3 regions of the Herbidospora sp. NBRC 101105 genome follow, and region 1 is predicted to be linked to each of the others. Evidence: riboswitches for the same ligand, from Rfam matches in the RefSeq annotation. Region 1 holds a riboswitch; each other region holds the start of a gene.
The links. A riboswitch is a leader RNA that binds a small molecule or an ion and turns the genes downstream of it on or off. The one in region 1 is predicted to bind cobalamin.
Positions count from the first base shown of each region.

Region 2: linked by a shared signal. The riboswitch ahead of QSK34_RS25030 ((2Fe-2S) ferredoxin domain-containing protein) and the one ahead of QSK34_RS23180 (ribonucleoside-diphosphate reductase subunit alpha) in region 1 are both predicted to bind cobalamin.
Region 3: linked by a shared signal. The riboswitch ahead of cobN (cobaltochelatase subunit CobN) and the one ahead of QSK34_RS23180 (ribonucleoside-diphosphate reductase subunit alpha) in region 1 are both predicted to bind cobalamin.

Region 1 covers NZ_BSSX01000005.1:537,211-547,112, reverse strand. Annotated here, with positions in the region: gene QSK34_RS23200 (aldo/keto reductase) at 1-480, shown strand, start outside; gene QSK34_RS23195 (protein-tyrosine phosphatase family protein) at 495-953, shown strand; gene QSK34_RS23190 (DUF8508 domain-containing protein) at 1,008-3,455, opposite strand; gene QSK34_RS23185 (MBL fold metallo-hydrolase) at 3,651-4,424, opposite strand; cobalamin riboswitch at 4,515-4,729, shown strand; gene QSK34_RS23180 (ribonucleoside-diphosphate reductase subunit alpha) at 4,804-7,083, shown strand; gene QSK34_RS23175 (ribonucleotide-diphosphate reductase subunit beta) at 7,083-8,078, shown strand; gene QSK34_RS23170 (GAF domain-containing sensor histidine kinase) at 8,201-9,742, shown strand; gene QSK34_RS23165 (pyridoxamine 5'-phosphate oxidase family protein) at 9,735-9,902, opposite strand, start outside.
Region 2 covers NZ_BSSX01000006.1:271,377-281,278, forward strand. Annotated here, with positions in the region: gene QSK34_RS24990 (ABC transporter ATP-binding protein) at 1-540, shown strand, start outside; gene QSK34_RS24995 (serine hydrolase domain-containing protein) at 537-1,898, shown strand; gene QSK34_RS25000 (GNAT family N-acetyltransferase) at 1,901-2,674, shown strand; gene menC (o-succinylbenzoate synthase) at 2,671-3,795, shown strand; gene QSK34_RS25010 (PucR family transcriptional regulator) at 3,818-5,428, shown strand; gene QSK34_RS25015 (hypothetical protein) at 5,430-6,299, opposite strand; gene QSK34_RS25020 (DUF6236 family protein) at 6,346-7,500, shown strand; gene QSK34_RS25025 (hypothetical protein) at 7,780-8,445, opposite strand; cobalamin riboswitch at 8,505-8,691, shown strand; gene QSK34_RS25030 ((2Fe-2S) ferredoxin domain-containing protein) at 8,727-9,053, shown strand; gene QSK34_RS25035 (glycosyltransferase) at 9,034-9,902, opposite strand, start outside.
Region 3 covers NZ_BSSX01000006.1:206,689-216,590, reverse strand. Annotated here, with positions in the region: gene QSK34_RS24720 (ubiquitin-like protein Pup) at 77-286, opposite strand; gene QSK34_RS24715 (hypothetical protein) at 617-856, shown strand; gene QSK34_RS24710 (serine/threonine-protein kinase) at 1,013-1,900, shown strand; gene cobN (cobaltochelatase subunit CobN) at 1,890-5,381, opposite strand; cobalamin riboswitch at 5,415-5,580, opposite strand; gene QSK34_RS24700 (ferredoxin-like domain-containing protein) at 5,630-6,631, shown strand; gene QSK34_RS24695 (precorrin-8X methylmutase) at 6,628-7,245, shown strand; gene QSK34_RS24690 (precorrin-2 C(20)-methyltransferase) at 7,245-8,729, shown strand; gene QSK34_RS24685 (cobalt-precorrin-6A reductase) at 8,726-9,448, shown strand; gene cobM (precorrin-4 C(11)-methyltransferase) at 9,492-9,902, opposite strand, start outside.

The DNA of each region.
Region 1 (9,902 bases):
GAGATCGCGCCCCTCGCGTTGGACCAGGGCCTGGCCCTGACCCCGTGGAGCCCCCTGAAGAACGGCTTCCTGTCCGGCAAGTACCGCCGGGGCGTCGAGGTCGCCGACTCGGCCCGGACCGCCTACGTGGGCGGCCCGACCGAGGAGGAGTACCGGGTCATCGACACCGTGGCCGCGATCGCCGACGAGGCCGGCGCGTCGTCGGCGGCGGTCGCCCTGGCGTGGCTGCGTGCCCGCCCCGGCACGGTGGTGCCGATCCTGGGAGCCCGCCGGGTCGACCACCTGGAGAACAACCTCGTGGAGGTGGCCCTTTCCGAGGAGCAGCTCCGCACCCTGGACGAGATCTCCGCCCCCACACTGGGCTACCCGGCGGCGGTCAACGGAGAGGTGCGCGCGATGCTGCAGTTCGCCGGCACGACCGTCGACGGAGAATCGTCGACGGTCTATCCGCCGCTGCTCCAGAGCTCGGTGCGATACTGACGCAGAATGGGCGAATGGAATACAGGTTCGTTCCCTTTGACGACCAGCCGTGGCACGAAATCATCCCCGGCCTTTTCATGGGCGGCCATTTCCGCAACGACTCCGGCGGCCTGCTCCCGGTGATCGTGGCCGACGAGTTCGACGTGGTCATCAGCATGATCCGCCTCGACGGCCACGGCCCGGGAACCTCGGCCGTCCACCACGCCTGCCACGTCCCCGACGGCCAACTGACCCCGGCCGAGATGGCCGAGGTCCGCGCGATGTCCGACCTCGCCGCCGAGGCGGTGCGGTCGGGGCGGAAGGTCCTGGTCAGGTGCAGGGCGGGCTACAACCGCTCGGGCCTGGTCGTGGCCCAGACCCTGCTCCTGCTGGGTCACGGCCTGGACGAGGCGATCAATCTGGTGCGGACAAAACGCTCGTCGTTCGCCCTGCACAACCCGCATTTCGTGGAATACCTGAACGCCGGTACATGAGAAAGCGCCCGTCCCCCGGGGAAGAGGACGGGCGCTTCTGATTTGCGAAAGGTGTTACTCGACGTCCACGACCGGGCTGCCCGGGCGGCACCGCTCGGGGAGCGGCTCCGTGTTGCACCCCGTCAGGATCCGCAGGATCTGCGGGTCGTGGTCGGAGGCCTGGTCGGAGAACTCGGCGTTGATGTGCACGACGCCGTAGGCGTAACCCTTGATGTTCGGGGTCACCAGGATGTGGTCGAGCGCCTGCGAGTTGCCGTCGAAGATGTACGAGTACCGCTCACCGGCGGGCAGGTCGTTGATCAGCGCCTTCAGGAGCGCGCCGTTGTCGGTGAGGGTCGAGACGGCGGGTGAGAACTGGTAGTCGTTGATGTCGCCCAGGACCACCGCGCGGGCCTGGCCGCCGCTCTTGGCGTTCAGGTCGGCGATGAAGTTGCGCACCTCGGTCGCCTGCGCGATGCGCTGGACCTCGGTGGTGCGGTTCGGCGGCTGGACGGCGGCCGAGTGGGGGTGGTCGCCACCCTTGCTGTTGAAGTGGTTGGCGACGACGAAGAGCTGCTTGTTGCCGTCGTACAGGAACTCTCCCACGAGCGGCTTGCGGCTGGACGACCACGCCGACGACGTCGGGTTGATGCGGCCGGGGCTGGCCGACAGGTAGACCTGGTTGCTCGTCGGACGCTCGCGCAACACCGTCACGGCGGTGTCGGCGTCGCCGCCCGGACGGTCCACGAAGGTGGTCCGGGCCGGGTTGAACAGGAAGACCTGGCGGATGTTGCCGCCGGGGGCGCCGCCGTCGGTGCCCTCGTTGGGGTCGATCGAGCGCCAGTCGTAGGTCGGGCCGCCGGCCGCGACGATGGCCGCGATGAACTTGGCCACGGTCTGGTCGGCCGCCACGGTGCCGGTGGCGGTGCCGTTGTTGTCCTGGATCTCCTCCAGGGCCAGGATGTCCGGCGTGCCGAGGTTGACGACCACGGCCTCGGCGAGGCGCTGGTACTTCGCCGCCGAGTCGCCGACGGTCAGGTTCTCGACGTTGTACGTCGCGATCGACAGGTCGCCGGCCTTCTTCGCCGGGGTCACCTTCTGGCGCTTGAGGCCGCCCTCGGTGATGGCGCCGAGCTGGGTGGCCTGGAGGACGTAGCCGCCGAAGCTCTGGTAGTCGATGACGCCGGTGGTGCCGGCGGCCAGCGTCGAGCCGACGTTGGCCGCGGGGGCGCCGACGAGCGACTGGATGAAGAACCGGCCCGCGTTGTTGTCGGCGTAGTCGAGGTAGATGTGGCCGCCGCGCGGGGTCGGGTTGTGCGCCGGGTCGAAGGTGACCCACAACTCGCCGAACTCGGTGTTGACCGGGCTGACCAGCTTGGTGGTCTCCGCGACGGTGGCGCGCATGCCCTCGTGGACCTCCAGCCAGTCGAGCACGTACGACGACGGCTCCAGCGGCTGGGCCTCAAGGGAGCCCGACTTGGTGTAGGCCGGGGGCAGGTCCACGGTCACCGGCGCGGGCAGCGGGTTTCCGCTCGACAGCTTGACGGTGCTGACGGTGCCGCCGAGCTCGGTCAGCGCCTGCGAACCCGTGGCGGGGCGATACTCGGTGACGCGGCCGGAGGCCAGCACCGAGTCGCCGGGCACGACCGTCGGCGAGGTCGTGCCCATGAAGACGAAGATGCCCTCTGAGGTCAGCGGGTCGGCGTCGACCGACGGGTCCTGCATCCAGTAGCCGCGCGAGCTGCCGGTGGTGCGGACGGCGGTGACGATGCCGGGCACGTTGGTGACGTTCTGGCCGACGATCGGGGAGATCCGGCCGCTGCCCTGGATGTCGTGGATGCGCACGGCGCCGGGCGTAGGGTCGGTCGGGCCGCCCGTGTCGGTCGCGGTGACCGTGGTGCCGGCCGAGTTGGTGGCCTTCGGCACACCGGCGGTGAAGTCGACCGAGTTGTTGTCGGTGTCGGTCATAGCGCCGGACCGGGCGGCGGCCGTGGTGTTCGACAGGCCGGGGGCCGCGAGGGTCTCGACGTTGGCGGTCGCGCCGTAGCCGACGAGGTCCTTCACGTTCGGGGCGGTCGCGCAGGAGGTGCCGCAGCCGACCAGCGGGACCTGCGCGGTGACCAGCGCGACGACACCCGAGGTGGCCGACATCGGGATCGAGCCGGTGGCGTCGGGGGTCGGCAGGCTCAGCGTGCCGCCGGCGCCGGGCGCCTGCTGGACCAGGTACTTGCCGTGGGCCGGGATCGTTCCGCTCAGGTTCGTCATCTGGAAGACGGCACCTGCGGCCGAGGCGTATTGAACGCTCCAACCGGACACGTTGATCGGGCTGCCGGTGAGGTTCGCCAGCTCGATGTAGTCGTTCTTGATGGTCGCGCCCGAGTTGCCGCCACCGCCGTAGACGCCGGAGATGACGACGTCGGTCGAGAGGGCGCTCGCGGGAGCCGGGACGGTCGTCAGGGTGGCCGCGACCGCTAACGACAGACCTGCCGCAGCGATCAGGCGGCGTGCTCTGGGATTAGCCACAGGTGTTCTGCTCCTTGGGGGAGATGGTCTCCACAGAGCATGGTGGCACCGCATATGCCTTGGAAATGGCACATTCTGCTACTACCGAGGAGTTCGCCGTTTCTTTCCGTGACGTTTCACTTCGCCCAGGTCCGCGACGTGGACAAACGGCTTTCTGACGACACTCGTGGACGGATCACCGACAATCCCAGTCGGCTAGAACGAGGTCGACTCTCCGGGCTCCAAGAGGTGCAGCCGGTCGGCGAGTTCGTACTTCTCGAAGGCGTCCAGCAGGTCGGCCGGGCCCTCGGTGAAGTGCTGCCAGCCCTCCATGTGGACGGGGATCACCACCTCCGCGCCGGTGATCAACGTCGCCTCCACCACCTCCTCGGCCGTGAAGGTCAGGAAGCCGTCGAGCAGCGGGGTCCGGGCCGCGCCGGCGAAGAAGACGCCGGCGTCCATCGGGCCGAGCCGTTCGGTGATCTCGCGGGTCGCCTCAAGCGAGGCGTTGTCGCCGCTCACGTAGATCGCCGGTAGATCGAAGGCGGTCAGCACGAAGCCCGTCACCGGGCCGGTGAGATCTTCCGTGCCGGGTGGCCCGTGGCGGCCGGGCACCCACGTGATGCGGAGGGAGCCGCCGTCGGGCCGCTCGAAGGTCCGGTGTTCCCAGGGCCGCAGGCCGGTGATGTCCTCACCGAGCCGTTCGGCCGCCTCGGGCGTGGTCAGCACCTCGGGCACCTCGTCGAGCAGGGCCCGGCCCGAGCGGTCGAGGTTGTCGGCGTGCTGATCGTGGGAGAGCAGGACGATGTCGAGATCGCCCAGTTCCTCCGGGGAGACGGCCGGGCCGGTGGTCTTGATGAGCGTCCGGGTGCCGCTGGGGATCGGTCCGGGCGCGTCGAAGGCCGGATCGGTGAGCAGCCGGAGGCCGCCGATCTCCAGCAGCGCCGTGGGCCCGCCCACCAGTCGCACGGTGCAGGTTTTCCGCTCCATCACCCCATCCTGCGCACACTCCGCCAGGGGGATTCGTCCGGGGGTGCCGGACACCACATGTTGATGTGACAGCCGATCTCGATCCCAGATATGGTGTCTCACGCGTTGGTTCGCCCCGCCCGCCAGCCGGGGCGCCGTAAGAGGGAACCCGGTGGGAATCCGGGACTGCCCCGCAGCGGTGAGTGGGAACGAAAGCCGTCAATCGAGCACTGGGCTGCCGAAGGCCTGGGAAGCGACGGCCGGTAGGCGCTTCGCGACGAAGCACGCCCGCGAGTCCGAAGACCTGCCAATCGCGTTTTGGTCCGAGGCCGCGTGGGACGGCCCCGCCCGGTGCCCTCGTGCCCGCGCGCCTCGGTGAGTTCGCGAGGAGAGGACGAGGATGCGCATCAAGAAGCGCGACGGCTCGCTCGAACCGGTCGACGTGACCAGGATCGTGGCCGCGGTGGAGAGTTGTTCCGGCGGGCTCGACGACGTCGAGCCGCTGCGGGTCGCCACCAGGACGATCAGTGGCCTGTACGACGGCGCCACCACCGCCGAACTCGACCGTCTGTCGATCCAGACCGCCGCCGAGATGATCGGCGAGGAGCCGCAGTACTCCCGGCTGGCCGCGCGGCTGCTGGCGGCGTACATCCGCAAGGAGGTCGAGGCCGACACGTTCAGCCGGTCGATCAAGGAGGGCCACGCCCTCGGCCTGATCGGCGACACCACCGCCGCCTTCGTGGCCGACCACGCCGACCTGCTCGACGCCACGATCGACACCGGCAACGACCGGCGGTTCGAGTACTTCGGCCTGCGCACCGTGTACGACCGCTACCTGCTCCGCCACCCCCAGACCCGGCTCCCCGTGGAGACCCCGCAGTTCTGGCTGCTCCGGGTGGCCTGCGGGCTGGCGCGCACGCCCGAGGAGGCGGTCGAGCTCTACCGCCTGATGTCGTCGCTGTCCTACCTGCCCAGCTCGCCGACGCTGTTCAACTCCGGCACCGGGCACACCCAGATGTCGTCGTGCTACCTGGTCGACTCCCCGCGCGACGAGCTCGGCTCGATCTACGAGCGGTACGCCCAGGTCGCCCACCTGTCGAAGTTCGCCGGCGGCATCGGCATCTCCTGGTCGCGGGTCCGGTCGAGGGGGGCCCTGATCAAGGGCACCAACGGCCACTCCAACGGCATTGTGCCGTTCCTGCGCACCCTCGACGCCTCCGTGGCCGCCGTCAACCAGGGCGGCCGCCGCAAGGGCGCCGCGTGCGTCTACCTGGAGCCCTGGCACCCCGACGTCGAGGAGTTCCTGGAGCTGCGGGACAACACCGGCGAGGACGCCCGCCGCACCCACAACCTCAACCTGGCGAACTGGATCCCCGACGAGTTCATGCGCCGCGTCGAGGCCGACCAGATGTGGTCGCTGTTCGACCCGAACGAGCTGCCCGAGCTGCCCGACCTGTGGGGCGAGGCCTTCGACGAGGTCTACCGCAAGGCGGAGCAGGACGGCCGTCAGGTGCGCCAGATCCGCGCCCGCGACCTCTACGCCAAGATGATGCGCACCCTGGCCCAGACCGGCAACGGCTGGATGACCTTCAAGGACACCTCGAACCGCACCTGCAACCAGGCCGCCGAGCCGGGCAACGTGGTGCACCTGTCGAACCTGTGCACCGAGATCATCGAGGTGTCGAACGACGAGGAGACCGCGGTCTGCAACCTGGGTTCGATCAACCTGGCCGCCCACCTGGCCGACGGCGGCATCGACTGGGCCAAGCTCCGCCGGACCGTCAAGACGGCCGTGGTCTTCCTCGACCGCGTGATCGACATCAACTACTACCCGACCAAGCAGGCCGCGGCGAGCAATCCCCGCTGGCGTCCGGTCGGCCTCGGGCTGATGGGGCTCCAGGACGTCTTCTTCGCGCTCCGGCTGCCCTTCGACTCCCCTGAGGCGAAGGAGCTCTCCACCCGGATCTCCGAGGAGATCTACCTGACCGCTCTGGACACCTCGGCCGACCTCGCGGCCGAACACGGTCCGCATCCGGCGTACCAGGAGACCTGGGCCGCCCGCGGCAGGCTCCAGCCCGACCTGCACGGCCTCAGCCCCGAATGGACCGCGCTCCGCGCGAAGATCGCCGAGTACGGGCTGCGCAACTCCCTGCTGATCGCCATCGCCCCGACCGCGACCATCGCCTCGATCGCGGGCTGCTACGAGTGCGTCGAGCCGCAGGTGTCGAATCTCTTCAAGCGCGAGACGCTCAGTGGAGAGTTCCTCCAGATCAACAACGCGCTGGTCGCCGAGCTCAAGGCGCGCGGCCTGTGGACGGAGCCGATCCGCACGGCCATCCGTCAGGCCGAGGGCTCGGTCCAGGGCATCGCCGAACTGCCCGGCGAGATCAGGACCCTGTTCCGGACCGCCTGGGAACTGCCCCAGCGGGCGCTGGTCGACATGGCGGCGGCGCGCGGCCCGTACATCGACCAGAGCCAGTCGCTCAACCTGTTCATGGCCAGCCCGACCATCGACAAGCTCTCGTCGATGTACCTCTACGCCTGGAAGTCGGGCCTCAAGACCACCTACTACCTGCGCTCGCGCCCCGCGACGCGCATCCAGCAGGCCACCGTGCCGGTGCTGACCGCCGCCGAGGTCTGCTCCCTGGAGAACCCCGAGTCCTGTGAGGCGTGCCAGTGATGCTGCTCGACCCCGGCATGAGCCTGACCCTGCGCCCGATGCGCTACCCGGCGTTCTTCGAGCGCTACCGCGACGCCATCAAGAACACCTGGACCGTCGAGGAGGTCGACCTCCACTCCGACCTCGCCGACCTGGGGAGGTTGTCGCCCGCCGAACGCCACCTGGTGTCGCGGCTGGTGGCCTTCTTCGCCACGGGTGACACGATCGTCGCCAACAACCTGGTGCTCAACCTCTACCAGCACGTCAACGCCCCCGAAGCGCGCCTCTACCTGTCGCGGCAGCTCTTCGAGGAGGCCGTGCACGTGCAGTTCTACCTGAACCTGCTCGACACCTACGTGCCCGACGAGCAGGAGCGCTTCGAGGCCTTCGCGGCCGTCGAGAACATCCCGTCGATCAGCCGCAAGGCCGAGTTCTGCTTCCGCTGGATCGATTCCCTGGGCGACCTCAAGAGCCTGGAGACCAAGGCCGACCGGCGGGCCTTCCTGCTCAACCTCATCTGCTTCGCCGCGTGCATCGAGGGCCTGTTCTTCTACGGCGCCTTCGCGTACGTCTACTTCCTGCGCTCCCGAGGCCTGCTGAACGGCCTGGCCTCGGGCACGAACTGGGTGTTCCGCGACGAGTCGATGCACATGGCGTTCGCGTTCGACGTCGTCGAGGTGGCCCGCGCCGAGGAGCCCGACCTGTTCGACGACGACCTGATCGCCGAGATCAGGCGCATGCTCGCCGAGGCGGTCGACTGCGAGGCCCAGTTCGCCGAAGACCTCCTCGGCCAGGGCGTGCCGGGCATGTCGATCGCCGACATGCGCCTCTACCTGGAGCACGTCGCCGACCGCCGGCTGGCCCAGCTCGGCGTCCCGCCCCTGTACGGCTCGAAGAACCCCTTCGCCTTCATGGAGCTCCAGGACGTGCAGGAGCTCTCGAACTTCTTCGAGCGCAAGGTCTCGGCCTACCAGGTCGGCGTCACCGGCACGGTCAGCTTCGACGCCGACTTCTAGCCGCGCCCGCTCATCCGCGCCCCGGTGACCGTCACGCCCTTCGACGAGACGGTCACCGGTGGACCCGCCCGACCCGCGTCAGCAGGTCGCCCCGCGCCGCCGGTTAGGAGCAGAATGTCGGCATGGCTCACCCTCTCGTGCCCAGCATGCGCCTGGATGAGCTGCTCGCCGAACTGCAGACCCGGCTCGACGCCGTGCTGGCCACCCGTGACCGCGTCCACTCGTTGCTGGAGGCCGTGGTCCTCATCGGGAGCGACCTCCAGCTGGAGACCGTGCTGGGCCGGATCGTGGAGACCGCCGCCCGGCTGGTCGACGCCACCTACGGCGCGCTGGGCGTGGTGGGCGAGGAGTCCACCCTCCTGGAGTTCATCCCGGTCGGGCTGAGCGAGGAGGAGATCGCCCGCATCGAGCACTGGCCCCACGGCCTGGGGCTGCTCGGCCTGCTCATCAAGGAGCCGAAGCCGCTGCGGCTGGCGCGGATCTCCGACCACCCCGACTCCTACGGCTTCCCGCCCGGCCATCCGCCGATGGGCAGCTTCCTGGGCGTGCCGCTGCGGGTGCGCGACGAGGTCTTCGGCAACCTCTACCTGACCGAGAAACGCGGCGGCGCCGAGTTCGACGAGGAGGACCAGGCGGTCGTCACGGCGCTCGCCACGGCCGCCGGCGTCGCGATCGAGAACGCCCGCCTGTTCGAGGAAACCCGCCGCCGAGAGATGTGGCTGCAGGCGTCGTCCGAGGTCACCACGAGCCTGCTGTCGGGCGCCGGGCCACACGAGGTGCTCACCCACGTCGTCGGCCGGGCCCGCGAGATGGCCGACGCCGACGTCGCCGTGCTGCGCTTCGGCAACGGCACCGAGATCGTCGACGGCGACCTCGCCGACCTCGTCGACCAGGCGTCGATACCGCTGGGCCGCGTCGGTTCGGTGCGCGCGGTGCTCCAGCTCGGCAAACGGCCGGGCCGCCTGCCGTTCACGCCGTCGCTGCTGCGCATGCTGAGCGCCTTCGCCGACCAGGCCTCGATCGCGCTGGAACTGGCCGAGGCCCGGGAGGACGCCGAGCGCCTGGGCCTGCTGGAAGACCGCCACCGCATCGCCAAAGACCTGCACGACGTCGTCATCCAGCGCCTGTTCGCCACCGCCATGACGCTGATGAGCACGGTCAAACTGGTCGAACACCCCGAGGCGGCGACCCGGGTCAGGCACACGATCGACGAGCTCGACGAGACGATCCGGCAGATCCGCTCCACCATCTTCGCCCTCCAGTCACCGGCCGTGATGGGCGAGCAGAGCCTCCGCTCCCACATCGTCGAACTGGTCGAGGGCGCCCGCGGCCACCTGGGCTTCATGCCCGGCCTGCGGATGGACGGCTGGCTCGACAACGCCGTGGGCGACGCGGTCGCCGAACAGCTGCTCGCCGTCCTGCGCGAGGCCCTCTCCAATCTTGTACGCCACGCGAAGGCCACCCGCGCCGAAGTGGTGGCCGAGGTGACCGGCGGGGTGCTGACCCTGATCGTCCAGGACGACGGCGTCGGCGTCACCGACGGGGGCCGCCGCAGCGGCCTGCGCAACCTGGAGGAGAGGGCGGTCCTGCTGGGCGGCTCGTTCTCGATCGGCGCGGCCGACGGCTGGCACACCCGCCTGCGCTGGAGCGTGCCCGTCAGTTGATCCGGCGGCCCGACACCTCATCGGTGGAGAGCGTCACGAAGTGGTCGAACGCCGAGGGCGCCCAGGGCATCAGCGGCAACCTCGACAACCGGGCGACCTCCTCGGGCGCGGTCACCCCGCGGGCGTGCCCGAGCACGGTCACCGACCAGCCCGACCCGGT
Region 2 (9,902 bases), on a different contig from region 1:
CCGGTGCCCAGCCGGGGCCGCCGGCCGGTGCAGATGGTCTTCCAGGATCCGTACTCCTCCCTCGACCCCCGCATGACCGTGGGGGACAGCATCGCCGAGGCCATGCCCGGCCGGCCCGGCCGCACGGAGCGCCAGGCCGAGATCGCCCGGCTCCTCGGCCTCGTCCACCTCGACGCCGCCAGAGCCGGCGACCTGCCCGGCCAACTCTCCGGGGGGCAGCGGCAGCGGGTCGCGCTGGCCCGCGCGCTCGCCGCCCGGCCGAGGGTGATCCTCGCCGACGAGATCACCTCCGCGCTCGACGTGTCGGTGCAGGGCGCGGTGCTCAACCTCATCCGCGACATGCGCCGCGACCTCGGCCTGTCGATGTTGTTCATCTCGCACAACCTGGCCGTCGTGCGGTACGTCGCCGACCACGTGGCGGTGCTGCACGCCGGGCGGATCGTCGAACACGGCCCCACGGCGCGGGTGCTCGGCGACCCCCGCCACGACTACACCCGCCACCTCCTCGCCTCCGCCCACCCTTTGAAGGAGCACACGTGAACCAGGCCCACTGGCAGCACCGCCTCGACGAACTCGCCGCCAAGCACGGTGTGCCCGGCGCCCAGCTGGGCATCCTGCGCGGCGACGACCTGCTGACCCTCGCCACCGGCGTGCTGCACGCCGGGACCGGCCAGCCCGCCGCCACCGACTCCGTCTGGCAGATCGGCTCGATCTCCAAGGTGTGGACGGCCACCGTCATCATGCAGCTGATCGACGAGGGCCGGTTCACCCTGGAGACCCCGGTCGCGGAGGTGCTGCCGGAGTTCCGGCTGCGCGACCCCGAGACCACCGCCGCCGTCACCGTCTGGCACCTGCTCACCCACACCAGCGGCATCGACGGCGACCTGTTCACCGACACCGGCCGCGGCGACGACGCCCTGGAGAAGTACGTCGCCCTGCTGGCCGACTCGCCGCACAACCACCCGATCGGCGCGACCTGGTCGTACTGCAACGCGGGCTACTCGGTGCTCGGCCGGATCATCGAGGTCGCCACCGGGCAGACGTGGGACCAGGCGATCAAGGAGAAGCTCTTCACGCCGCTCGGCCTGACCCACACCACGACCCTGCCCGAGGACGCCATGGTCTTCGGCCACGCCATGGGCCACGTCAAGGGCGGCGACGAGCCCGTGGTCGCGCCCGTGTGGGGGCTGCCGCGCGCGGTCGGCCCGGCCGGGCTCATCACCGCGACCGTCGCCGACGTGCTCGCCTTCGCCCGCATGCACCTGCGGGGCGGGGTCGCCGCCGACGGCACCCGGGTGCTCTCGGAGGAGAGCACGGCGGCGATGTCGGCGTACCAGACCGACTGCCCCGAGAAGCGGCTGCTCGGCGACTCGTGGGGGCTCGGCTGGTTCCGCTGCGACTGGCACGGCCACCGCGCCTACGGCCACGACGGCAACACCATCGGCCAGGCGGCGTTCCTGCGCGTGCTGCCCGAGGCCGGGGTCGCCGTCGCGCTGCTCACCAACGGCGGCCACACCCACGACCTGTACGCCGACCTGTACGACGAGATCTTCACCGAGCTCACCGGCGTCCGGCTGCCCGAGCCGTTCGAACCCCCGGCCGAGCCGGCCGCCGCCGACCTCACCCCCTACGCCGGCACCTACGAGCGCGAGTCGGTCCGCATGGAGGTGTTCGACGACGACGGCAAGCCGACCCTGCGCACCACCGTCACGGGCCCGCTCGCCGGGCTGGAGGACGACCCCGTGCAGACGTACGAGATGACCCCGGTCGAGCCCGGCCTGTACGCGGTCCGCCCCGAAGGCATGGAGACGTGGGTGCCCGTGACCTTCTACTCCCTGCCCACCGGCGAGGAGTACGTCCACTACGGCGCCCGCGCGACCCCGAAGAAGCTCGGCTGACCGTGCTGCGCGACCACCTCGGGGCGGCCCGGGACGCGACCGACCGGGCCCGCAAGGCCGGCGTGGAGATCCGGGAACTCCACGACCTGCCCGAAACCCACGCCATGATCGACCTCCTCATGGAGATCTGGGGCCGCCCGCTGATCACCGTGGAGTTCCTCCGCGCCCTGACCCGCGCCGGCAACTACGCCGCGAGCGCCTACGACGGAGACCGCCTCGTCGGCGTCTGCATCGGCTTCCACGAGGAACCGGCGGCCCGCACCCTGCACAGCCACGTCGCCGGGGTCGCGCCGGGCCTGGCGGGCCGCGGCGTCGGCGCCGCGCTCAAGCTGCACCAGCGGGCCTGGGCCCTGGCCCGGGGCATCCCGACGATCGAGTGGACCTTCGACCCGCTGGTCAGCCGCAACGCCTACTTCAACATCGTCAAGCTGGGGGCGCTCCCGGTGGAGTACCTCCCGAACTTCTACGGCCCGATGCACGACGCGATCAACGGCGCCGACGACACCGACCGGCTGCTGGTGCGCTGGAACCTGCTGTCCCCGAGGGTCGTCGCGGCCTGCTCGGGCGAGCCGTTCGACCGCCCGGCGGGCGGCCCGTCGAGCCGCCGCGTCGCCACCCCCGACGACATCGAGGCGCTGCGCGCCGCCGACCCGGCCGCCGCCGTGGCGTGGCGGCGGCGGCTGCGCGACGAACTGGCGCCGCTGATGACCTCCGGTGGCCGCGTCGTCGACTTCGACCGCGACCTCGGCTATCTCGTCGACTTGGAGACCCCATGAAGCTGCGCGGAATCGAACTGCGCCGTGTCTCGATGCCGCTCGTGGCACCGTTCCGCACCTCGTTCGGCACCCAGACCGAACGCGACATCCTGCTGCTGAGGGCGGTGACCGACGACGCCGAGGGCTGGGGCGAGTGCGTCGCGCTGACCGACCCGCTCTACTCGCCCGAGTACGTCGACTCCCAGCAGGACGTGCTGCGCCGCTTCCTGCTGCCCCGGCTCGCCTCGCCCGAGGGGGCCGCCGCGCTCGGGCGGTCGGGCGCGGCCGCCGTCGCGGGGGCGCTGCACGCGTACAAGGGACACCGCATGGCCAAGGCCGCCGTGGAGATGGCGATCCTGGACGCCGAACTGCGCGCCCTCGGCCGCTCCTTCGGCCGCGAACTCGGCGCCGTCGCCGACCGTGTGCCCAGCGGCGTCTCGGTCGGCATCCACGACTCGATCCCGGCGCTGCTGTCGGCCGTCGAGGGCTACCTGGACGAGGGGTACGCCCGCATCAAGCTGAAGATCGAACCCGGCTGGGACGTGGCGCCGGTGGCCGCCGTCCGCGAGCGGTTCGGCGGCGACGTGCTCCTCCAGGTGGACGCCAACACCGCCTACACCCTCCGCGACGCCCGCCACCTGGCCAAACTCGACGCGTTCGACCTGCTGCTGATCGAACAGCCGCTGGAGGAGGAGGACGTTCTGGGTCACGCCGCGCTGGCCCGGCAGCTCGCCACGCCGATCTGCCTCGACGAGTCGGTCGTGTCGGCGCAGACCGCCGCCGCCGCGATCACGCTGGGGGCGTGCCAGATCATCAACATCAAGCCCGGCCGGGTCGGCGGCTACCTGGAGGCCAGGAAGATCCACGACCTGGCCGCCGCCCACGGGGTCGCGGTCTGGTGCGGCGGCATGGTGGAGACCGGCCTCGGCCGCGCCGCCAACATCGCCCTGGCCGCGCTGCCCGGCTTCACCCTGCCCGGCGACGTGTCGGCCTCCGGCCGCTTCTACCGGACCGACATCACCGAGCCGATCGTCCTCGTGGACGGCCACGTCGAGGTCCCGACCGGCCCCGGCCTGGGCGTCGCGCCGATCCCCGAGCTGCTGGAGCGGGTGACGACGTCGGTGGAGTGGATCCCGTTCTGAGGTGCGCGCCTATACTCCGGGCGTGAGTCAGCGACCGCGTGCGAGCCTCGGCCGCGTCCTCGACGACCTGGGCTCCACCCTCCTCGAACTCGTCGCGGGCGACGTCGACCACCCGGAGGGCATCAGCGCCCTGGTCATCTTCGACCCGCTCGACGAACCCGTGCTCGCGCCCCGATCGCTGGTGCTGGGCGTCGGTGTCGACCCCGCCGCCGGCGGGCTGCCCGCGCTGCTGCGCTCCCTCGGCGGCCACGACACGGTCGCCCTGGTGGTCCGGGCCCCGGTCGCGCTCACCCCGGAGGTGCGGGCGGCCGTCCAGGAGAGCGGCGTCGCCCTGATCGGCCTGCGCCGGGGCGCGACGTGGGCGCAGCTCACCGCCCTCATCCGCGCCATGCTCGCCGAGGGCGACATCGGCGTCACCGGCCACGAGTCGCTGGGCGGCCTGCCGTCGGGCGACCTGTTCGCCGTCGCCAACGCCGTGGCCGCCCTCCTCGACGCCCCCATCACCATCGAGGACCGCAGCTCCCGCGTGCTCGCCTTCTCCGGCCGCCAGGACGAGGCCGACCCCTCCCGCGTGGAGACCGTCATCGGCCGCCAGGTCCCGGAACGCTACGCCAACCGCCTCACCGAACTGGGCGTCTTCCGCGACCTCTACCGCTACCAGGCCCCCGTCGTCGTCAAACCCCAGGACCTCGGCTACGACGAGACGACCGTGCAGCGCGTCGCCATAGCCGTCCGCGCCGGCGACGAGGTCCTCGGCTCGATCTGGGCCGCCATGGACGGCGAGGTCGACCGCGAACGCACCCAGGCGCTCCTGGACGCCTCGAAACTGGTCGCCCTCCACCTGCTGCGCCTGCGCGCCGGCGCCGACGTCCAGCGCAGGCTGCGCACCGACCTGATCGGCACCGTCCTGGAAGGCGGCGCCGGAGCCCGCGACGCCCTCGGCCGCCTGGGCCTGTCGGCCCGCCGCCTGGTCATCGTGAGCGCCGGCCTGCTGCCCGGCCATCCCCAGACCGACCTCGAACGCCTGGCCGACGCCCTGTCGGTCCACCTGTCGGCCACGGTCCCGTCCTCGGCGGTCGCCGCCGTCGGCGGCACCGTCTACGGTCTGCTCCCGGTGGTCGTCACGACCGGCAGCCCCGAACAGCGCGCCGCCCGGCTGGCCGCCGACTTCGTCGACCGCGTCGACGGCAACCTGCACGCGATCGTCGCCGTCGCCCCCGCCGGCTCCGACATCAGCGGCATCGTGCACGGGAAGGCCCAGGCCGACCGGGTGCTGCGGGTCATGCGCGAAGGCCACACGGGCCTGCGCGTGGCCCAGCTCGACGACGTCCAGACCCTGGCCCTGGTCCTCGAACTGCGCGACCTGGCCGCCGCCCGCGACGAACGCCCGGGAGGCGCGATCGCCCGGCTGATGGAGTACGACGAACGCAACAACGCGGGCCTGGTCGAGACGCTGGAGGCGTGGCTCGACGCGCTGGGCGACGTGGGCAGGGCGGCCAACGCCCTGTTCATCCACCCGAACACGTTGCGCTATCGGCTCAAGCGGGTCACCGAGGTGGGCGAGATCGACCTCACGGACCCGGAACAGCGGTTCGCGGCGATGCTCCAGCTCCGCATCCTGGCCCCCCGCTGAGTCAGACGGTGTCCCAGTTGAGCAGCGCGATGCCCCGGAAGCCTTCTCTCGGGTTCTCGAACCGGGGGAGGGCGCCACGCTTCAGCAGCCCCAAAGCCTCGTGAGCTGCCTGAAGACGGTGTTGGAATCGGCGGGGATCGGTATAGGTCAACGCCTGCCACAGACTGATCGCCTCGCGTTGGGCATCGACGGCCTCTTCGGCGCGGCCCACTCTCGCCAAACTCGCGGCCAAATTGCCGAGGGCGATTCCGAGTGTCTTCTCGTAGACGTCGTCTTCATCGGCGAGCGATCGCGCGACGGCCACCATTTTCTCGTGGGCGTTCAGCGCCTCTTCATCGACTCCGCTCCGTACGGCGCAGGCCGCATATATCGCGAGGGAAACGGCCTGCTCATGCCGGAGAATCGTATGGTCGGCGGTGTTCTTCTTCAGTAGCTTCCGCCAGGTTCGACAACTCCGTCGGTGATGGTCCCACGCCGCCGGAAGGTCGTCGTCGCTGTTCGACAAGAGGATTCCGGTGAAGGTGTGCGCCCGGGCGAGGTGTGATCCGAAGCGTGCCGGATCCTCTCGCGCCAAACTCTTCCAGATGCGAACCGCCTCGACGTGGGTCAACGAAGCCAGCCGGAAGCGAAGGAGTTCGGCGTCGGCCAGCTGCAGGTACATGCCCATTGTTCGCAGTGAGGCGGACAATCTGCCCTTCGGCTCCCGGTGTCCTTCCACTACCAGACCATGCCAGAAGGCGATCGCGGCCTGGTGGCGTCGCCTGGCCCCGGCGATGTCGAACGTGGGCCAGACCGCATCTCCGAGGCCGATAAGTTCCGTCGCGAGAAAGTGCTGCGCGACGAGTGGATCGGCGGTCGTCCTGATCTCCATAATGGCCGTCCTCGCGTAGCCGTCTTTCCGGCCTCATTATCAATGTATGAACAGCTGGTTCGGCCTCTACTATCCGCATGTGCACGTCCGCGATGTCGGATGGCTGAAGACCGTTTCCCTGTATTTGGATGGCCTCTATCGCTTTGAAGACGCCTCGGCACTTGATTCGCTGCCAAGAATCGACCGTACCGAGCTCGCGCTGGTTCGTGAGGGGTTCCTCAAGTCGGTCAGACCGCCACGCGCCGCCGTGGAACAGGCGGCGAACCGGTTCGCGACGGCCCTGGCCGACATCGACCTGACCCGGTTCGAGGTACCACCCGAAATGGAACACCGAGCGGTGATCAGGCCTTGGGAGCTCGACCGCACGCTCGCGCGGTGGAAGATCGCGCCGTCGCTCACCGAGTTGCTCCTCGAGACGTCGACCGCCCGAGAGGCCGGAGAGGGGCGACTGACGATCGATCCCGTGCTGGCGCACGCTTACCTGCTCATCCTGGGCGCGGAGCTGGCCCCGCAGCTGGGCGCCGTCCCTCTCGCCGACGACGCTTTCGGGCAGGCGACGATCGGTATCAGCGCGAGAAGGCTCCTCGCCGGGCTGACCGGGCAGGCACCGCCGCCGGCCAGGGACGAGGAGGTGCGGACCTTGCTATTCGATCTCGCCATCACCGCCGCGTATCCGCGAGACCTGCGGGATCTGCCTGTTCACCGGATCATCGACTTCAGGGAGCGTTACGTCGGCGAGCGGGTGAGATTCCGGTTGGCGCTGGACAAACTGATCGAGGAATCGCGGCATCTCGACGGGATCTCCGAACCGGGGATTCTGGCCGACCACCTCAGGGCCTGTTACGAGACCCAGGTGGCGCCGGCCGTCAGAGAACTGGACAAGGCCATGCGAGGACTCCGGATCGACACCGTTCTCGGCACGATCAACGTCCAGGCGGCCGCGCCCGCCGCCGTCACCGGTTCGCTGGCGCTGATGGCGCTGCAGCCCTCCGCGACCGCGGCCGTCGTCCTCGGCGCGGGCGGGCTCGCCATCGGGGTGTGGGCCTCGGCGAGATCCGTTCGCAGGCAGCGCGGCGCCACCCTCGCGGCATCGCCCTACAGCTATCTCTTCCACCTGCACCACGACCTCGCGCCGAGCGCCGTCGTGAGGCTGGCCCATCGAAGTGCCGCCAGATTCTCCGACGGCGATTCGCGGCGGTGAGGTCGGCTGGAGGACGTGACAGATCCGCCCACCGCGCAGAGCACGGCCCTGGCCGCATCGAGACCCCGGTCGAGCCGTCCCGGATTCACGCCCTCTTCGTATTCGGCCGGCCACCACCAGGAGATCTCGGCGAGGAGCGGCCCGCGACGGGCGACGAGGAATACCCGTTCGGCGACTTCTGCCAGTGAGGTCGGGGTATCGGGGGAGGAAGCGGGGCCGCCGTCGACGTCCACTGGTAGTTCGCCGCGAGGAGCAGGACCGCCGGCAACGGGATCCACTTCAGCGATGCCGCGTGCACCATTGCACGTGCAGTTCCGCCAACGAAAGGCGGCGGTCGGTGTAGCGGAACCGGCCGACCCCGAGCTCGGCGCAGCAGTGGGCGCCGGGGTCCTCCGCGCGGTGTGCCGGGCACTCCTCGACCAGGCCGCGCAGCTGCTCCATCTCCAGTTCGAAGGCGCGGCGGCTGCCGGTCAGGAACAGGGTGTCCGCCGCGACGTCCGAGTGGAGATGGTCGCGGAAGCCGCGATGGCGCTGCCGGCCGTCGTCGCCGGGCGGCCGCCACGCCGTCGGCGGGAGCGCCACCCGATGCGGACGCCCCGCGCCCAGCCGGGCCCTGACCTGCTTCCAGCGTGAGGCCGGGAAGCCCAGCCGGTGGTGCAGCAGCACCAGATCGAGCAGCCGCTCCTCGTTGGCCGAACCGGCCGGGCGGGCCTTGCGGAGCGGCAGGTAGACCAGGGTGTTCGGCGACCGGGCGGCCAGCCCCCAGGCCATCGCGACCGTCAGGGCCGTCGCGCGGTCGACGTTCAGTTCCGCGCTCCAGGTGCGTTCGAAGAGCATCCCGTGCCGGGCGGGCCGCGCCGGCCGGATCACGCGGTAGGTGTCCCGGCCCAGGCGGACCTCGCTGATCAGTGTCGGCCAGGTCTGGTCGGCCAGTCGCATCCGCACCCCGTTCTCGTGTCCAGGAGAGCAGGGTAGAAGGCGGTGTGTCCGCGTGCCGACCGGTTTTTCCCCGTATGAGACGATGCCCCGGACAAGGCGACGGCGGACGAGGAAACCGGTGTGAATCCGGTGCGGTCCCGCCACTGTGATCGGTGAGCGACTCCCGAACGCGCCACCGCCCCCTGCGGGCGGGAAGGCCGGGACGAGCGTCGACCCGAGAGCCAGGAGACTCACGCGGTCGCCTCCTCACGAGCCGGGGCGGATCTCCCCGAGAGAGGACGGCGCCGGTGCGGGTCACCGTGTGCCGGGACTGCTGCTGCGGCAGCGCCCGGAAGGTTCCCCATCTCGACCACGACGAGCAGATCCGGCTGCTCGGCGAGGTCGCCGAGGTGCGGGTGACCGAGTGTCTCGACGTGTGCGACCAGGCCAACGTCATCGTCGTCCAGCCGACCCCCGAAGGGCGGGCCGCCGGGGGCCGGCCGGTGTGGCTCGCGTTCGTCAACGACGGCCACGCCACCGCCGACGTGGCCGACTGGATCCGCGCGGGTGGTCCGGGGCTGGCGCCGCTGCCGCCGATCCTCGAACTGCACCGCTTCAGCGGGCCGCGCCGCTGACGCGGGCCACGGCCGCCACGACCGGCGCCGCGCCGTCTTCGGCCGCCACCCCGGCCGCGAGGGACTGGGCGCGGCGCCGGTAGACGGGGTCGGTGACCGCGGTGGTGAGCGCGGCGGCCAGGCGTGCGGAGGTCAGGCGGCGGAAGGGGAGCGCGGCCGGGGCCACGCCGAGCGCCGTCAGGCGGGCGGCCCAGAAGGGCTGGTCGTGCTTGACCGGCACGGCCACCGCGGGGACCCCCGTCAGCAGCCCGATCCCGGTGGTGCCGGCGCCGCAGTGGTGGGCGACGGCGGCGACCTGGGGGAACAACCAGTCGTGCGGCACGTCGCCGACCGCCAGCACGTCGTCGGAGAGTTGCCCGTGCACGCCGGTCTGCAGCACGCCGCGCAGCCCGGCCGCTCGCAGCGCGCCGACGGCCAGTTCGGTGTACCGCTCCGCCCGGGTGCCGGCCAGGCTGCCGAAGCCGACGAAGACCGGCTTCGGGCCCGACGCCAGGAAGTCGCGCAACCGAGGATCGGGCCGCCACCCCGGCGGCCGGAACGGCCACCAGTATCCCGTCACCTCCAGTCCCGTCCGCCAGTCGGCCGGACGCGGCACCACCAGCGGGCTGAACCCGTGGAAGACCGGCCAGCGCGTGGTCTCCCGGCGCAGGTAGAGGGCGCGCGGGGGCATCGGGGGCAGCCCGAGACGGGCGCGGATGCTCGTGCTCAACCCGGCGACCAGCGGCCCGGCGGCCGGCACCTCGAACGCGAGCCGGGCCGCCCTGCGGTTCCCCCAGCGGCCGAGCGAGCGGTGCACGACGCTCATGACGGGCGGGAAGTCACCCGTGGGGTCGATCGGCTGCAGGTGCA
Region 3 (9,902 bases), on a different contig from region 1:
GCAAACGACTCGTCGCGGCCGGCGGAGGGTTCCGCGGCCGCGACGAGGGACGTGGGCGAGGTGGGCGTTGGCCCCTTTACTCGCCACCCTTCTGCACGTAGGACCGGACGAACTCCTCGGCGTTCTCCTCGAGGACCTCGTCGATCTCGTCGAGGATCGAGTCGACGTCGTCGCTGAGCTTCTCGTGGCGCTCCTGGACGTCGCTTCCCGACTGCTCCTCGACCTGCTCGGTCTCGGTCTCCTGCCTGCCCGTCTGCTTCTGACCGCCGGTGTCCCTGCTCGCCATCGGTGATACCTCCACTCGGGGGACGTGTCTGCTTCATATCTTCCCCGAACCGACCGACAACTCGCCTGAATCGCCATGCGATCTTCAAACGGGTTGACCAGATAGTTCCGCTATCCAATAATTATCAGACAGCACGACTATCCAATCAGATCGGGGTGCCTTCGAATGTCTCCCTCCACCCTTACCACCGCCGGGATCCTCCTGATCACCGTGTCCGGCGTCGCCTTCGGTGGGGCCAGTCTGCTCGCTCATATACTCGGACGTATACCCGGTTATCTGGACAATCCAGTCAGACGGGGACTGTGGCGTGCCGGACATGCCCACGCCGGGGTGCTCGTGCTCTTCTCGCTCGTGGCCCTGATCTACCTCGACCAGGCCGACCTCTCCCCCGGGTTCCGGTCGCTGGCGCAGTGGCTCATCGTGGCCGCGCCGGTCCTGATGCCGCTGGGGTTCTTCCTGTCGGTCGTACGGCCGAAGGACACCCGCCCCAACCGCCTGATCTGGCTCACCGGGCTGGGCGGGGCGTCGCTGGCGGCCGGTACGATCATCTTGGGAATCGGGTTGCTCTAGATCTCCCGGATACGGAGCGAAACCGCCGTCGGCCCACCAGAATATTGAGCGCATGGGGAGCTTGGATTCGGGTCAGACAGGTGGTTGGTTCAGATCGGTAAGCACACGGCGCAGGCTCACCATGGGAGCTCCACATCGGCCACGCCGGGTCCGCCGGTGAAACCCGAGCGCGCGAAGCAGACGCTGCTGGGTGGCCGCTACCAGCTCACCATCCCGATCCGCCGTGACGGCTCGGGCATCATGTGGCAGGCCCACGACCTGCTGCTGAAGCGCGACGTCGCGATCAAGGAAGTCCAGCCGCCCTACCGCACCGACCGTCCCGACATGGAGCTGGCCCGCCGCAAGGCGCTCAACGAGGCCCGGTCGGCGGCCCGGCTCAGCCATCCGGCCATCATCACGGTCCACGACCTGCTGGAGGAGAACGGCCGCCTCTACATCGTGACCGAATTCCTCGAAGGGCTGACCCTCCAGCAGACCATCGAGCACCTGGGCTCGCTGCCGGTCCACTGGTCGGCGTGGATCGGCTACCAGCTCCTCGCCGGCGTCCGGCACGCCCACGACGCCGGGGTCGTCCACGGCGACATCAAGCCGGCCAACGTGCTGCTGACCGGCGACCGGGTGGTGCTGACCGACTTCGGCATCGCGGCCCTCGAACACGAGGCGGCGGCGCCGACGACCGTCCCGGTCACCCGCACGGTCGACTTCATCGCGCCCGAACGCATGAGCGGCGGCCCGGCCACCCCGGCGGCCGACCTGTGGTCGCTGGGCGCGACCATCTACACCGCCGTCGAGGGGCGGCCGCCCTTCCTCGGCACGGCCATGTCGGTGCTCGGCCTGGCCACCACGCGCGACCCCGACCCGCCCTCGAAGGCGGGGCCGCTCGTGCCCGTGCTCGACGGGCTGCTGCGGCGGCGGGCCCGCGACCGGCTGCCCGGCAAGGACGTGTCGTTGCTGCTGGCGGGCCTGTTACACCGTGAGGGCATCGCGGCGGCGACGCCGGGGCGGCGGGCCGACTACCTGCCGCCCGACGCCTTCACGATGTAGCTTCCAGGTCGCCCTCGGTCTCCAGGAAGGCCTGCCGGAGCGCGGCGATGATCTCGGGGTCGGGCTCGGCCCACATGCCGCGTCCGGCCGCCTCCAGCAGGCGCTCGGCGATGCCGTGCAGGGCCCAGGGGTTCGACTCGCTGAGGAACCGGCGGTTCTCCTCGTCGAGGACGTAGGTGGCGGCGATCTTGTCGTACATCCAGTCGGCGACCACGCCGGTGGTGGCGTCGTAGCCGAACAGGTAGTCGACGGTGGCGGCCAGTTCGAAGGCGCCCTTGTAGCCGTGGCGGCGCATGGCGGCCAGCCAGCGCGGGTTGACCACCCGGGCGCGGAAGACGCGGCTGGTCTCCTCGGTGAGGCTGCGGGTGCGGACCGCGTCGGGCCGGGTCGAGTCGCCGATGTAGGCCTTCGGGTCGCGTCCGGTGAGGGCGCGGACGGTGGCGATCATGCCGCCGTGGTACTGGAAGTAGTCGTCGGAGTCGGCGATGTCGTGCTCGCGGGTGTCGACGTTCTTGGCCGCGACGTTGATCCTCCTGTACGCCGCCTCCATCGCCTCCCGCGCCGGCACGCCGTCCACCCCCCGGCCGTAGGCGAAGCCGCCCCACACGGCGTAGACCTCGGCGAGGTCGCGGTCGTCGCGCCACGTGCGGCTGTCGATCAGCGGCAGCAGACCGGCTCCGTAGGCGCCGGGGGCCGAGCCGAAGACGCGCAGCGTCGACCCGTCGGCCCTGACGTGGTCGCGGACGTAGTTGTCCGCCTCGTCCAGGTCGGCCACCAGCTTGACCGCGTCGTCCATCAGGGCGACCACGTGGGGGAAGGCGTCGCGGAAGAAGCCGCTGATGCGGACGGTGACGTCCACGCGAGGGCGGCCCAGCTCCCCAGCCGGGACGATCTCCAGGCCGGTGACGCGGCGGGAGGCGTCGTCCCAGACCGGGCGCACGCCCAGCAGGGCGAGGACCTCGGCGACGTCGTCACCGGAGGTGCGCATGGCGCTGGTGCCCCAGATCGACAGGCCGACCGAGCGGGGCCACTCCCCCGTGTCGGCCCGGTAGCGCTCGACGAGGGACTCCGCCATCGCCTGGCCGGTCTCCCAGGCCAGGCGGCTGGGCACCGCCTTGGGGTCGACGGAGTAGAAGTTGCGGCCGGTCGGCAGCACGTTGACCAGGCCGCGCAGCGGCGAACCGCTGGGACCGGCGGGGACGTAGCCGCCGTCCAGGGCGTGCAGGACGTTGGTGATCTCGTCGGCGGTGCCGTTCAGGCGGGGGACGATCTCGGTCGCGGCGAAGCGCAGGATGTCGCCGACGGCGCCCTCGGCGGTGACCGCGGCGGGGTCCCAGCCGGCCGCCTCCATCGCGACGACCAGCTCGCGGGCCTTGGCCTCGGCGACGTCGACGTCGGTCCGGGCGTCGCCGTTCTCGGTCAGGCCCAGGGCCTCGCGCAGGCCCGGGAGGGCCTGGTCGCCGGCCCACATCTGGCGGGCGCGCAGGATCGCCAGCACCAGGTCGACCCTCGCTTCCCCGGAGGGGACCTGGCCCAGGACGTGCAGGCCGTCGCGGATCTGGACGTCCTTGACCTCGCACAACCAGCCGTCGACGTGCAGCAGGAAGTCGTCGAACTCGGCGTCGTGGGGGCGGTCGTCGAGGCCGAGGTCGTGGTCGAGGCGGGCGGCCTGGATGAGCGTCCAGATCTGGGCGCGGATCGCGGGCAGCTTGGCCGGGTCCATGGCGGCGATGGAGGCGTGCTCGTCGAGGAGCTGCTCCAGGCGGGCCATGTCGCCGTAGGTGTCGGCGCGGGCCATCGGCGGCACCAGGTGGTCGACCAGGGTGGCGTGGGCGCGGCGTTTGGCCTGGGTGCCCTCGCCCGGGTCGTTCACGAGGAAGGGGTAGACCAGCGGGAGGTCGCCCAGCGCGGCGTCGGGGCCGCAGGCGGCCGACAGGCCGGCCGACTTCCCGGGCAGCCATTCGAGGTTGCCGTGTTTGCCGACGTGCACGACGGCGTCGTACCGGGACGAGAGCCAGTGGTAGGCGGCCAGGAAGTGGTGGCTCGGCGGCAGGTCGGGGTCGTGGTAGATGGCGATGGGGTTCTCGCCGAAGCCGCGCGGCGGCTGGACCATGACGACGAGGTTGCCGTCCTGGAGGGCGGCCAGGACGATGTCGTCGCCGTCGACGAACAGTTCGCCCGGGGGCGGGCCCCAGTGGTGTTCCATCGCCTCGCGGAGGTCGGCCGGGAGGGTGTCGAAGTGGGCCCGGTAGTCGTCCTTGTGGATGCGGACCGGGTTGCCGGCGAGCTGCTCGTCGGTGAGCCAGTCGGGGTCCTGTCCCCCGGCGGCGATCAGGGCGTGGATGAGGGCGTCGCCGTCCTGGGCGGCCACGCCCGGGAGGTCGCCGATCGCGTATCCGGCCTCGCCCATGGCCTTCAGCAGCCGGACGACGCTGCGCGGCGTGTCGAGGCCGACGGCGTTGCCGATGCGGGAGTGCTTGGTCGGGTAGGCCGACAACATGATCGCCACCCGGCGCTCGCCGACGGGGATGTGGCGCAGGCGGGCGTGCCGGACCGCCACGCCGGCCACCCGGGCGGCGCGCTCGGGGTCGGCGGCGTAGACGGTGAGCCCGTCGGGGTCGATCTCCTTGAACGAGAACGGGACCGTGATGATGCGGCCGTCGAACTCGGGGATGGCGATCTGCGAGGCGGCGTCGAGCGGGGACAGCCCGTCGTCGGCGGCCTCCCAGGCAGCCCGGTCGGTGGTGAGGCACAGGCCCTGGAGGATCGGGATGTCGAGGTCGGCGAGGGCGCCGACGTCCCAGGCCTCGTCCTCGCCGCCCGCCTGCGCGGTGGCGGGGCGGGTGCCGCCCGCGGCCAGGACGGTGACGATCAGGGCGTCGCACTGCCGCAGGGTGTCGATCAGGCCGGGCTCGGCGGTGCGCAGGGAGGCGCAGAAGACCGGGAGCGGGCGGCCGCCCTTGTCCCGGACGGCTTCGGACAGGGTCCGGATGAAGGCGGTGTTTCCGGCGACGTGGTGGGCGCGGTAGTAGAGGATCCCCACGACCGGCCCCTCGCCGTCGATGGCGTCGCCGAGGCCCCAGGAGGGCAGGGCCGCCGGCGGGGCGAAGCCGTTGCCGGTCAGGAGCAGGGTGTCGCTGAGGAAGTGGTGCAGCTCGGCGAGGTTCGACGGGCCGCCGTGGGCCAGGTAGGCGTGGGCCTCCGCGCACACCCCGCTGGGCACGGTGGAGAGTTCCATCAGCTCGGCGTCGGGGGCCTGCTCGCCGCCCAGCACCACGACGGGCTTGCCGCTGGCCAGCACGGCGTCCAGGCCCTCTTCGTAGGCCCGCCGGCCGCCCAGCAGGCGCACCACCACAACGTCGGCGCCGTCGAGCAACGCGGCCGGGTCGGGGGTCCGGGAGGGGTTCGCCAGACGGTAGGGGGCGCCGCTCGCGCGGGCGCTCAGCAGGTCGGTGTCCGAGGTCGACAGCAAAACGATCATGGCGAAGCCCTCCCTCGGGGTCCGCGCCCCGGGTCGTCTGTCCAGGTGACGGCCGAGTCTCCTGGCTCCCGGATCAGGGCTCACCCCGGCCTTCCCTGTGACAGTGGCCGTCGGTGGGGTTCGCTCCCCGGTGACAGTGGCGGGACCGCGCCGGATTCACACCGGCTTCCTCGTTTGTGCCGTCGCCCGATGAGACTACGGGACTCCCCCGGCTTGCAAGACCCACGGTGGGCTTTACCATCCTCGACGTGGCCATTACCGGACAATCCTCGCGCGACGCCTGCCCCGGCGCGCTGCAGGTCCACCCCGCCGCCGACGGGCCGCTGGCCCGGGTCCGGCTGCCCGGGGGCGACCTGACGGGGGCCCAGCTCGGCGTGCTCGCGGCCTCCGGAGGGGGCGTGCTGGAGCTGACGTCGCGGGCGAACATCCAGGTCAGAGGCGTGCGGGACCCGACGGCCTTCGCCGAGGCGGTCGCGGCGGCGGGGCTGCTGCCCTCGCCGTCGCACGAGCGGGTGCGCAACATCGTGGCCTCGCCGCTGAACGGTTCGGCCGCCTTCCGCGGGGTGGTCCGGGCGCTCGACGAGGCGGTCTGCGCGACGCCGGAACTGGCGGATTTGTCGGGCCGGTTCCTGTTCGCGGTCGACGACGGCTCGGGCGACGTGGCGGGGCTGGGCGCCGACGTGCTGCTGATGTCCCGCGGCGACCGCTTCGCCGTCGTCGCGGGGACGACCGATCTCCGGTTACGGCTCCCGCCCGCCGAGGCCGTCCACGAAGCGGTCAAAGTGGCACAGAACTTCCTGAAGGTCTCCGACGGCGCGTGGCGCATCCCCGACGGCGCCTTCCCCGGCGTCCCCGCGACCCTCCCCACGCCCCGGACCAGCGGATACGTCGGCGACTTCGGCGACACGACCGGCGTGCTGGTCCCCCTGGGCCGGTTGACCACGCGGCAGGCGGACGTCCTGGCCGAGGCCGAATGGCTGCGGGTCACCCCGTGGCGCACCGTCCTGGTCCCCAAGGGCACCCGGTTGCCCGGCGGGCTGGTCACCGACCCCCACGATCCCCGGCTCCACGTCACCGCCTGCACCGGCAGACCCGGCTGCGCGAAGTCGCTGAGCGACGTCCAGCACGACGCCACGCCCATCGGCGTGCCCGTCCACTGGTCCGGCTGCGCGCGGCGGTGCGGCCGGCCCCGGGGCGAGGTCGTGGACATGATCGCCACCCCGTCCGGCTACCAGCGGAGCACACCGTGACCTACATCAAGGACGGGGCGGAGATCTACCGCCGGTCCTTCGCCACCATCCGCGCCGAGGCCGACCTGTCGGCCCTCCCACCCGACGTGGCGCGGGTCGCGGTCCGCATGATCCACGCCTGCGGCATGGTCGACCTGCCGGGCGACATGGCCTGGTCCGGCGGGGTCGTCGCGGCGGCCCGCACGGCGCTGGAGGCGGGCGCGCCCATCCTCTGCGACGCGAACATGGTCGCGGCGGGGGTCACCCGCAGGCGGCTCCCGGCCGCGAACGAGGTGATCTGCACCCTCGCCGACCCGCGGGTGCCCGCCCTGGCGGCGGAACTGGGCACCACCCGCAGCGCGGCGGCGCTGGAGCTCTGGCGCGAGCGTCTCGGCGGCGCGGTGGTCGCGGTCGGCAACGCGCCGACGGCCCTGTTCCGGCTGCTGGAGATGGTGGCCGAGGGGGCGCCCGCACCGGCGGCGGTGGTCGGCATCCCCGTGGGCTTCATCGGCGCGGCCGAGTCGAAGGACGCCCTGGCGGCGTCCGACCTGGAGTTTCTGGTGGTACGCGGCCGCCGAGGCGGCAGCGCGATGACGGCGGCGGCCCTGAACGCCCTCGCCAGTGACGAGGAATGATGACCGGAACGCTCTATGGCGTGGGCCTCGGCCCCGGCGACCCCGAACTGGTGACCGTGAAGGCGGCCCGGCTGCTCGGCGAGGCGGGGGTGATCGCCTACCACAGCGCCCGGCACGGCCGCAGCATCGCCCGCTCGGTCGCCGCCCCCTACCTGCGCGAGGGCCAGATCGAGGAGGCCCTGGTCTACCCGGTGACCACGGAGACGACCGACCACCCGGGCGGCTACCAGGGCGCCCTCGACGAGTTCTACGCCGCCTGCGCCGCCCGCCTGGCCGTCCACCTCGACGCGGGCCGCGACGTGGTGGTGCTGTGCGAGGGCGACCCGCTGTTCTACGGGTCGTACATGCACATGCACAAACGTCTGGCGGGCCGATACCCGACCGAGGTCGTCCCGGGCGTGACCTCGATCAGCGGCGCTGCGGCGGCGCTGGGCCGCCCCCTGGTCGAGCGCGACGAGACGCTGACGGTGCTGCCCGGCACCCTCCCGGCCGAGGAGCTGGCCGCCCGGATCGGCGGCGGCCCGGTCGCGATCATGAAGCTGGGCAGGACGTTCACCAAGGTCCGCGCCGCCCTGGAGGAGGCGGGCCGCCTCGACGACGCCTGGTACGTCGAACGCGCCACCACCGGCGCCCAGCGCCTGGCGCCGCTGCGCGACGTCGACCCCGACTCGGTGCCCTACTTCTCCCTCGCGCTGCTGCCCTCCCCCGTCGGCGCCCCGCTCCCGCTGCCCGAGCACCCGCGACACGAGGGCCCCGGCGAGGTGGCCGTGGTCGGCCTCGGCCCGGCCGGACGCCCCTGGCTGACCCCCGAGGCCCAGGACGCCCTGGCCACCGCCGACGAACTCGTCGGCTACGGCCCCTACCTCGACCGCGTCCCGCCGAACCCGCGCCAGAAGCGGCACGCCACCGACAACCGGGTCGAGGCCGAACGGGCCGAGCACGCCCTCTCGCTGGCCCTGGCCGGAGCGCGGGTCGCGGTGGTGTCGTCGGGCGACCCGGGCGTGTTCGCGATGGCCTCGGCCGTGCTGGAGGCGGCCACGCAGGAGCGGTTCGCGGGCGTGCCGGTCAGGGTCGTGCCGGGGCTGACGGCCGCGCACGCGGTGGCCGCCCGGGTCGGCGCGCCGCTCGGCCACGACTACTGCGTGATCTCCCTGTCCGACCAGCTCAAGCCGTGGGACGTGGTCGCCCGGCGGATCTCCGCCGCGGCCGCCGCCGACCTGGTCCTGGCGATCTACAATCCGGCGTCCAAGACCCGCACCTGGCAGGTCGGGGTGGCCCGCGACCTGCTGCTCGAACACCGCCCGGCGCACACGCCCGTCGTCGTCGGGCGCGCGGTGGGCACGCCTCAGGAGAGAATCGTGGTGACGACCCTCGGCGACCTCGACCCGGCGGAGGTGGACATGCGCTGCCTGCTCATCATCGGTTCCTCGACCACGCGCGCGGCCGGCGACGTGGTGTTCACGCCGCGCCGCTATCCGGCATGAAACGCGTCTTCATCCTCGGGGGCACGGCCGAGGCCCGCGAACTGGCGGCCCGGCTGCACCCCGAACACGTCGTGGTGACCTCGCTGGCGGGCCGGGTCAAGGCGCCCCGGCTGCCCGTGGGGGCGGTCGTCATCGGGGGGTTCGGCGGGTCGCTCGGGCTGGCCCGCTGGCTCTGGGAGCATCCGGTCGACGTGGTCGTCGACGCGACCCATCCGTTCGCGGCGCGGATGTCCGAGGCGGCGGCCGAGGCGGCGGGCATGACCGGCATCCCGCTGCTGGGGCTGCGGCGGCCGGGCTGGACGCAGGAGCCCGGCGACGACTGGCGGTGGGTCTCCTCGCTGGAGGAGGCGGCCCGGTCGCTGCCCGGGAAGCGGGTGTTCCTGACCACCGGGCGCCGGAGCCTGCCGGTCTTCGACGGCGTTCCCGGCGTGTGGTTCCTGGCGCGGTCGGTCGACCCGCCCGACGACCCGGTGTCGATGGAGGTCGTGCTCTCGCGGGGGCCCTACACCCTCGACGGCGAGCTGGCCCTCATGCGCGAGCACCGGATCGACACCCTGGTGACCAAGGACAGCGGCGGCGAGCTGACCCGCGCCAAACTGCGGGCCGCCCGCGAACTGGGCGTCCCGGTCGTGATGGTGCGCCGCCCGCCGGTCCCCCCGGAGGTGCCCTATGTCGAGACGGTGGCCGAGGCGGCCGACTGGGTCGATGGAGTGGCGTAGGGCGACATTTCGAAAATGTCGCCCGGCGCGGCCTTGATGCGGACTAACGGGCGCGTGCCACCGAGTACAGGTGGCTGTCGGGGAACTGAGCCGCCGTCAGGACCCGGCCGACGATGATGACCGCCGTTCGCTTCACGCCTGCCGCACGCACCATGCCCGAAATATCGCCCAGCGTCCCCCTGATGATGACTTCATCAGCGCGGGAGGCGTAGGCCACCACCGCCACCGGGCAGTCGCTCCCGTAGCTTCCGGCGAGTTCGGCCGTCACCGGCTCGATGCGCTGGACGGCCAGGTGGAGCACCATCGTCGCCCCGGATCGGCCGAGCGTGGTCAGGTCCTCCCCCGGCGGCATGGGGGTGGCCCGCTCGGAGGTCCGCGTCAGGATGATCGTCTGGGCCACCCCGGGGACCGTCAGCTCGCGTCTGAGCGACGCCGCGGCGGCGGCGAAGGCCGG